Regions from separate parts of the Pseudomonas sp. 05N432 genome, predicted to be linked through region 2. Evidence: predicted binding sites of a transcription regulator. Region 2 holds the regulator's gene; each other region holds the start of a gene.

Region 1 (3,110 bases), on a different contig from region 2:
TTGACGCGCGCTGTCGCATCGGCGGCGGACTGACAACTGGCCTGGGTGTTTTCCATCGCCGCCACCGAAGAGCTGACACCTTGGGTCAAACGGCTGAGCATCTCGTTGATCTCCGAGGTGCTGGCCTGGGTGCGGGCGGCCAGGGCGCGGACTTCATCGGCGACCACGGCAAAGCCTCGACCTTGTTCACCGGCCCGCGCCGCCTCAATCGCAGCGTTGAGTGCCAGCAGGTTGGTTTGTCCGGCAATCGCGCCGATCACCCCGAGGATTTCGGTGATGCGCTGGGCGTCCTGCTGCATGCTTTCGACTTTATGGGTGGCACTGGCCACTTCACCGATCAAGGCGATCACGCTGCTCGAGGCTTCGCCCACCACCACCCGCGAGCGGTCCGCGTGTTCGTTGGCGCGCTGGGTAAACGCCGCGGTTTCTGCGGCGTTCTCGGCAACGCTGTCGGCGGTCGAACTCATCTCGGTGATGGCGGTGACGGTCTGGTCGGTCTCCGAGGCATGACGCTGCAGGATCTGGTTGGTGTGTGCCGAGGTCTGTTGCAGCTTTTCCAGGCTTGAGGCCATGGCGCCTGTGGCCTGGGTGACTTCGCCGATCATGTTTTGCAGGTAGGCGATGAAGGTGTTGACCGAATGACCGATTGCGCCCAGTTCATCCTCGGCGCGAATGGTGATGCGCCGGGTCAGGTCGGCGTCGCCGGTGGACAGCGCGTCGATGTTGGCTTTCAAGGCTTTCATGCGCTGGATCAGTTGGCGGATTGCATAAATCTGCAGCAGCACCAGCAGCAAAACCATCGGGATCTGCAACAGGCTCAAGGTGCTCAAGACATCGTCGCGTTGAGCGGTGATCAGGTGGGTCGGCAGGGCAGTGGCAAGGAACCACGGTGTGCCTTCGATCGGACGCATGAAGAACGTGTTCGCCACGCCTTGATTGTCGAACTCGACGCGTTGCAGCGAAGCATCACGGCGCTCCAGTGCGGTTTTGATTTGCGCCGCAAACGGTGAATTGCCAGCCAGTTCACGGATGTTTTTCAGGACAATCGGTGCACTGATGCGCGAGCTGTTGCTGATGATCTTGCCGTCGGCCTCGACGATCAGCATTTCGGCGCCCAGGTCTTTTTCCTTGCGCGCCACCAGGTCGTTGAAGAAGCCAAGGGTGACGTCAATGGTCGCGACCCCGTACGGCACGCCATTGCGCGCTATCGCCATGGCGCAGTTGGTGCGCGGTTCGGCGCTGGCGTCGTCTTTATAGGCCGCGGCCCAGGCGCATTGGCCGCGGGGTGTCTGCATGCCGCCCTTGTACCAGGGCTGATCGTAATAGTTGGGCGCCGCGTCGCTGTTCCAGAAGGTGTTGACGGCCAGTTTTCCCGACGCATCCCGGTGCCAGAAGGTACTGAATTTGTTGCGTCCGGCTTCGCGCTGGCCAGGCAACGGCCAGATCCCGCCACCAAACACCTTCAGCTCACCGTACTGGTCCACCAGGCCAGGCAACACGGTGTCGATGGTCGCGCTGTCGAGCAGGGGAATGGTCTGGGTGATGCTGCGTTGTTGCGCTTGAACCTTGTTCAGTTCGCCCTGGATCTGTTCGGCCACTTCGGCAATACGGTTCAGGGCCACCTGTTCTTCCGTATGCCTCAGTTTCGGCGCGACCAACTGGCTGATGCCCACCACCGTCAAGGCGAATAACAACAGGATAAACAACACCAAAAATAGTGTGTAACGGGCTTGAATGGTACGGAATGCGGGCATTGGACCTGTCCTTGTGCTGAGCGCTCTTGTTGATCTATTGCGGCTTTTAGCAGCTATCGGCCCGTGGCAGGCCGACTTTAGTACCATCGTCCCAAATAGGGTCTTTTACAGACGACCGGTTGGTCATGGACATGAGCCATGTGCGGTTTCATTCCGGGCTGGTGACGTGGTTTCTTTCGGGGGTTATCAGCCTGATTCAGTGACGGTCTGATTGTTAAACAATTGTTTCAAGTCAATGAATTCAAGGGTTTGGTGATTTGTATCCGAAATGTACAAGAATTGTAAAAAGCTGAAATATTTGTAGTCCGAGGGACGCTGGCACATTGATACTCGCGTACCAATTCATCGGTTGAACAAGGACTTTTTATGGTCGCCTTAGAAGGACGTCTGCGCACAGGGACATTGTCATGACTATCGGTTATGTCGGTGGCTGGACCAGCAAGGCCGGATTACTGATTCGCGAGGGCGGAACGAGTGGCAGTAAACCCGTACCGCAGAACGTCAAGGTCAAGCAGATGCTCGCACTGGTGGGCAACGACCCATTGGCGCTGAACACCGCGAAAATGAACGAGCAGAAGCTCTACAAGAACTTCAAGGGATTCGACCCCGAGACGGTTACGGTCAAACAGCTCGGAAACATCAGCGCCTTTTTGCGTGATCGCGGTTTGATCAGCGATGTGACGGCCCTGACGCTGCTCAATGCTGGCGACAAGTTCGATCGCTTTGGGGTGCCGAAGAACCTGGACGAAAAATTCAATGCGCTGGAGTACTTCGCCACGCAACTGGATACCATCCAGAACAACAACCTCAAGGGCAACAAGTACGCCAACCACCTGATTCCCGAGTACAAGAAGGCGATTTACGTACTGCAGAACCTGAAGACGTATGGCATGGGCAATGGCCCCGCCGTTCCGAACACCAAGGGTGTCAGCGGCAAAGCCTGATCTTCAAGTGCAACAGGCCCGTCATACACGGCATGAACGGGCCTGCGACGCTCAATATTATCGATCGAGCATCTGCATGACGGCTTGCGGGTAACGCGCCCCGAGCACTGCGTCATCCGGAAAAATCGCCTCCAGCGCCGACAAGTCTTCCGGACTTAATACAACGTCCAGCGCGGCGACATTCTCCTCCAGATACTTGCGTTGCTTGGTGCCCGGAATTGGGATCAGGTAATCGCCTTGCGCGAGTACCCAGGCCAACGCCAGTTGCCCTGCGGTTACGTCTTTTTCCGCAGCCAGCGCTTGCACCTGCTCGACCAACTGCAAATTCCTGTTGAAGTTTTCGCCTTGAAAACGCGGGCTGAAGCGTCGGTAATCATCCGCTGCAAAATCGTCGGGACTTTTCAGGGCTCCG
Region 2 (3,110 bases):
GCTCAGGCCATTGACCAGCGGAGTACTGTTCTCGACCAGATCCATGGTCCGGTTTGCGGCCGCTTCGGTCAGCTTGACCACATAGGACAGGCGCTCAGTGGCATCCGTGATCTGTGAGACTTCCTCGGCTTGCGGCATGTTCGGGTCAATCTGAAAATTGACGATCGCGCTATGCAGCTCGCGAGTGAGCTTGCCCACCTCCTGGTACAGGCCACGGTCACGGGTCTGATTGAGCTCATGGATCAGTTGCACAGCGTCACCGAACCTGCCCTTTTCAAGGCTTTCGACCAGTTCGTGAGCGTGTTTTTTCAGGGTCGACTCGAAATCGCCCTGTGAAGATTCTCTTTGCTCCATAGCTCCCCCGTGGCGCAGTGGCTCAGCACATCAACCGATGCGTTCGAATATTTTTTCGATCTTCTCTTTCAACGCCTGGGCCGTGAAGGGTTTGACCACATAGCCGTTTACACCGGCTTGAGCGGCTTCGATGATCTGCTCGCGCTTGGCTTCGGCGGTGACCATCAGCACCGGCAGGTGCTTGAGCTTTTCATCGGCGCGCACGTGGCGCAGCAAGTCGATACCGGTCATGCCAGGCATGTTCCAGTCCGTTACCAGAAAGTCGATGCTCCCGCTGTTGAGAACGGGAATGGCGGTAATACCGTCGTCCGCCTCGACCGTGTTGGTGAACCCAAGGTCACGCAACAGGTTCTTGATGATCCGCCGCATCGTTGAGAAGTCATCAACGATGAGGATTTTCATGTTCTTGTCCAATTCGACCTCCAAGCAGTCTTAAACGCGTTCAGCACCTGAACACGCCATTCAATCAATCAGGCAGAGCACTCGACGACTGTCTGGAGCACAACGGATGAAGACCGGCACAGCGTTACACCCTGCCTGTTTCGTTCGCAGTGTCCCCACACTGCTGTCAGCGCGCTCGCCACTCCCCCAAACGCCCCCGCAAACGGGCTGCGCACTGGCTGTGTAACTGGCTGACCCGGGATTCACTGACCCCCAGGACCTCACCGATTTCCTTGAGATTCAGCTCTTCGTCGTAGTACAGCGCCAACACCAGTCGCTCACGCTCCGGCAAGTTGGCAATCGCATCCGCCAGCGCAGCCTGGAAGCGTTCATCTTCCAGGTCACGCGACGGTTCGAGATGAGCACTCGCGCCATCCTCGTGCAGCCCTTCATGCTCGCCGTCCTGCAACAGATCGTCGAAGCTGAACAGGCGACTGCCCAAGGTGTCATTCAAAATCCCGTAATAATCGTCGAGACTCAATTGGAGTTCGGCCGCAACCTCGTGATCTTTAGCGTCACGCCCGGTTTTAGCTTCAATTGAGCGAATCGCATCACTCACCATCCGGGTATTGCGGTGTACCGAGCGTGGCGCCCAGTCACCCTTGCGGACTTCATCGAGCATCGCGCCACGGATACGGATCCCCGCGTACGTCTCGAAACTCGCACCTTTGCTCGCATCGTATTTGGTCGACACTTCAAGCAAACCGATCATGCCTGCCTGGATCAGGTCCTCGACCTGAACACTGGCCGGCAGGCGCGCCAACAGGTGATAGGCAATACGTTTTACCAGTGGCGCGTAACGCTCGATCAGTTCGTACTGCGCGTCACGCGCCGACTTCTTGTACAGGTTGTAACCACTGGCTGTCATAGAACCGGACCCGCAGTTTGCTGCACCAGACGCTCGACGAAAAACTCCAGGTGCCCACGCGGGTTGGCGGGCAACGGCCAGGTATCGACTTTCTGCGCGATGGCCTTGAATGCCAGCGCACACTTGGAACGAGGAAACGCTTCATACACGGCGCGCTGCTTCTGCACCGCCTTGCGCACGCATTCGTCGTAAGGCACCGCACCGACGTATTGTAAGGCGACGTCGAGGAAGCGATCCGTGACCTTGGTCAACTTGGCGAACAGATTTCGTCCCTCCTGCGGGCTTTGCGCCATGTTGGCCAGCACGCGGAAGCGGTTCATGCCGTAATCGCGGTTGAGCAGCTTGATCAGCGCGTAGGCGTCAGTAATCGACGTCGGCTCGTCGCAAACCACCAGCAATACTTCCTGGGCTGCGCGAACAAAACTCACGACCGACTCACCAATACCCGCCGCCGTGTCGATCACCAATACGTCGAGGTTATCGCCGATGTCGCTGAATGCCTGAATCAGGCCAGCGTGCTGGGCCGGGCTCAGGTGAACCATGCTCTGGGTACCGGACGCTGCTGGAACAATGCGAATTCCGCCCGGCCCCTGAAGTAATACATCGCGCAGTTCACAGCGGCCTTCGATGACGTCGGCCAGCGTACGCTTGGGCGTGAGCCCCAGCAGGACGTCGACGTTCGCCAGCCCCAGATCGGCGTCCAGCAGCATGACGCGCCGGCCGAGCTCAGCAAGAGCCAGGGACAAGTTCACTGACACATTAGTCTTCCCGACGCCACCTTTGCCGCCGGTCACTGCGATCACCTGTACGGGATGCATGCTGCCCATGTTCGTTCTTTACCTTGTCTTGCTTAGACGCGGACTACATGACTGGCTGCGCGCTCACTTGTGAACAATGCATGGCAGGCCATCGATGTAGATACAAATCTATTCATTATTACCTCAGCCGACACGCTTGGCCGGGCTGTGGTAGAGGTCAGCGAACATATCAGCCATGGCTTCTTCGCTGGGTTCTTCCTGCATCTGCACGCTAACGGCGCGACTGACCAACTGATGCCGGCGCGGTAAATGTAGATCATCCGGGATCCGTGGCCCGTCGGTCAGATAAGCGACAGGTAATTCGTGGCTGATTGCCAGGCTCAACACCTCGCCCAGGCTCGCTGTTTCATCCAGTTTAGTCAGAATGCAGCCTGCTAGCCCGCACCGCTTGTAACTGTGATAGGCGGCAGTCAGTACCTGCTTTTGGCTGGTAGTGGCCAGCACCAGATAATTCTTCGACTTGATCCCGCGACCGGCCAGGCTTTCCAGCTGCATGCGCAACGCCGGATCACTGGCCTGCAGGCCGGCGGTGTCGATCAATACCACACGCTTGCGCAACAGCGGATCAAGGGCTTGCGCCAGGGACTGGCCCGGGTCGACGTGAGTCACCGAGACATTGAGGATACGCC
Region 3 (3,110 bases), on a different contig from region 2:
CAAAATCAGGAGGTCATCGCGGCGCCGCCCGCCCAGGACTGTCTCTGCCAGGGCTAGATTTTGAAGCGTCCTACCAGCCTTTCAAGTTCATGGCCCAGGCGTGCAAGTTCGGCACTCGAAGAAGCGGTTTCTTCGCAGGTGCTTGCCGTCTGGTCGGAGATGTCGCGAACGTTGATCACACTGCGATTGATCTCCTCGGTGACCGCGCTTTGCTGCTCTGCGGCCGTGGCGATTTGCTGATTCATTGACTGAATGATTGATACCTTGCTCGCGATGTTCTCCAGGGCGCTAACAGCGCGATGGGTAAACTCCACGCTGCTTTCGCTCAGCAGCAGGCTGCTTTCCATTCCTGTGGCAACGCCGTGAGTGCCGCTTTGTACGCCGGCTACCAGAATTTCAATTTCTTCGGTGGAGCGCTGGGTGCGTAAGGCGAGATTACGCACCTCGTCCGCCACCACCGCAAAACCACGGCCAGCCTCTCCGGCGCGGGCTGCTTCGATGGCCGCGTTCAGCGCCAGCAGATTGGTTTGTTGGGCCACGGCCTTGATCACATCCAGTACGCCGCCGATTTTATCGCTTTGTTCCTGGAGATGGCGTACCGCGTCTGCCGACTGGTTGAGTTCTTCCGCCAAGCGCGTGATCTGCACAATGGCATCACCCATGATCTGCTCTCCCTCGCAGGCTTGCTGATCCGCGATGGACGCGGCAGCAGAGGCTTCATCGGCATTGTGTGCGACGTTTTGCACGGTAGCGGTCATCTCGTTCATCGCGGTGGCGACATGATCTGTTTCGGCTTTCTGGTTGTTGACGCCTGCATTCGTATGTTCGGCGACCGCCGATAGCTGTTCGGCAGCGCTGGCAACCTGGATGACACCGGATCGAATGCCGTCGATCAGTTCATGAAGGTTGAGCGTCATCTGCTGAAGGCCTGATTGCAGCTGGCCCAGCTCATCACGCCGGTTGACCTGCACTTGCTCGCTCAAATCACCCTTGGCAATACGGTTCACCACCTGGAGTGTGTGCTGCAATGGATTAACGATCTGTCGGGTGATGACCCACGCTGCGAGTGTGCCCAGCAGCAGAGTCAAGGCCGCGACAAGACCCAGCAGGGTCATGGCAGACACGGCATCGGCATCGCGTTTGGCATTTTGCGACGCTATGAGTTTTTGCGTCGTGTCGAGCAACAGGTCGCCCAACTGCCCCATACGTTTAAACAGTGGCGCCTGGTCAGTGTTGGGTTGGGTCAGGTCATGCAGCAGTTGTCCGTACTCTTTGACCGAGTTGTTCTGCTGTTGAATCAGGTCTTGATCAAGCGGGTCAGTGAAATGTTCCCTGATACTGTGCAGATGGGCTGCCAGGTCATCCAGGGTGTTCTGCAGCGGTTGATAGGCATCCGCTTGAGGGTGTGTACCTATGCGTAAACGAATGATTCGCAAGTCTTTGGTGTAATCGCTGATTTGAGCAATTTTTTCAATCTTAAGGCCGCGGTCGGTCAATGTAATAATTGCATACCAGCCGGTGGCGGCCAGTAACAACGCAAGCCCTAGTACCAGGCCGAACCCCAGGCTTAATTTAGCGCTGACACGGAAATTGCTGATCCAGCCGAACATAAGGACTCCAGGTAATAATGCAGGTTGATTGATCATGGCGCCCTGAATGTCGACCCTGAACCCCAATGCTTTAATTTTAGAATCGCCACTCTCATGTTTCAGATGGCGTTTCGGGACATTTGTAAAAAACATCAGGGTGTATGAATCAGTTGGTTGTAACGTGACTGAAAGGATACAGCTCTACGCCTGTCGGGCTTTGCCAGAGATATCCTCTCCTTAACTAAGGATGTTTTTCGGGCGCCAAAAGTGTTGCCTTGTGCTTTAGTCGAATGTTCACGCTCGTCTGGTTCTGGTTGCCCCGTATTGATGGCGCAAGCGCCTGAAAATCGCGCAGGGCAGTGGCAGGTGATTTAAAGATGGATCGCTTGTTTCAGATAAAAAAACAGCTGGTCTTGACAGTCTCTGTAGTGGCTTTCAAGGTTTTCAACCTCCCACATCCGAGCGAGCCATACCTCATCACATGCCGCGTCTATATGCTTGACAGTGGATCTCCAGGAGGCGTGAGCATTATCAATTGCCTGAAGTAATTGTAAGAGTTCCTCATTTATCGGAAGCGCTTTTACTGGGGCTTTTCTCAGGGACATTTAAAGTACCAGGCGTCGATTTTTATTGTGTGTTGTGCACTATAAGGTTCAACTCGTGGGAGCAGTATTCGACTTATGGCTAGCGAGGTAATGAAGTGGCAGGCCGTTCTTAGTGGTCAGTATTCATTGAACTTATAGTGCGTTGATCATGGGGGCGGAGTGATAGTGCTGCAGGATTTCAGCAGCGGTGCGTACAAGCGGATTCGGTTCGGCCAAGTAAGTCGCACTCACCTTAAACCTCAGTTCAATCAGTCACGGCAACGCTTTATCAGCTCAACAACCGGCTTGATTTCGCTGTTCATCAGCAAGATGGGGTATTGATCCGCAGCCGCTCACAAGGCTTGCACCTTAAGTATTGCACCGTGGCATGACCCGGTCAGGGTCCAAGTCATCGCGCCACCCCCACAGGCCCAAAGCATCTGCCAACCCCTTCCAAGGCACCGTATAAGGCTGTTCGCCAGCTTTCGATAATCGCCTCCGACATTTCGTCCCCCGAGTTCGGAGCGCGCCATGCACAACAACAATAAGAATTTGCCCCATCTTCTGCCAGCGGTCATTGTCGGCCTGTCGATGCTTGGCCTGAGCGCTATCGCCAAGGCCGATATCATGCTGTACGACAAGGACCAGACCACGTTCTCTACCGACGGCTACATCAATGCCTTTTACGTGAACAGCAAGGTTGATCGCGCCGGTGATCAGTTCGACCGCCGCCAGGCCCGGGTGAAGATGGGGTTTCTGCCCAACTATCTGGGCTTCAACATGGGCAAGCAGGTCGATGACCTGAAACTCGGGGCCCGGGCCTCCTTCTGGGTGACCATCAACGACAGCCAGACCAAGGGCACCGACACCGCTATCGATGTGCGCCAGTTCTATGGCACCGTGGCCAATCCGGAATGGGGCGAGGTGCTGATCGGTA

What was found. Region 2 encodes FliA, which starts transcription of late flagellar genes. Its sites were predicted from a motif close to CTAAAGTTTNNNNNNNNNNNGCCGNTAA; they were not measured.
Region 1: AC1DHT_RS15715 (methyl-accepting chemotaxis protein) is a predicted target of FliA. The motif match lies at 1,808-1,835, and genes of this name have one in related genera.
Region 3: AC1DHT_RS05070 (methyl-accepting chemotaxis protein) is a predicted target of FliA. The motif match lies at 1,657-1,684, and genes of this name have one in related genera.

The regions. Positions count from the first base shown of each region.
Region 1 covers NZ_JBFTMM010000013.1:153,006-156,115, reverse strand. Annotated here, with positions in the region: gene AC1DHT_RS15715 (methyl-accepting chemotaxis protein) at 1-1,754, opposite strand, end outside; gene AC1DHT_RS15710 (hypothetical protein) at 2,162-2,698, shown strand; gene AC1DHT_RS15705 (aldo/keto reductase) at 2,756-3,110, opposite strand, start outside.
Region 2 covers NZ_JBFTMM010000009.1:124,569-127,678, forward strand. Annotated here, with positions in the region: gene AC1DHT_RS11885 (protein phosphatase CheZ) at 1-354, opposite strand, end outside; gene AC1DHT_RS11890 (chemotaxis response regulator CheY) at 385-756, opposite strand; gene fliA (RNA polymerase sigma factor FliA) at 923-1,663, opposite strand; gene fleN (flagellar synthesis regulator FleN) at 1,660-2,490, opposite strand; gene flhF (flagellar biosynthesis GTPase FlhF) at 2,605-3,110, opposite strand, start outside.
Region 3 covers NZ_JBFTMM010000003.1:147,309-150,418, reverse strand. Annotated here, with positions in the region: gene AC1DHT_RS05070 (methyl-accepting chemotaxis protein) at 54-1,610, opposite strand; gene AC1DHT_RS05065 (porin) at 2,705-3,110, shown strand, end outside.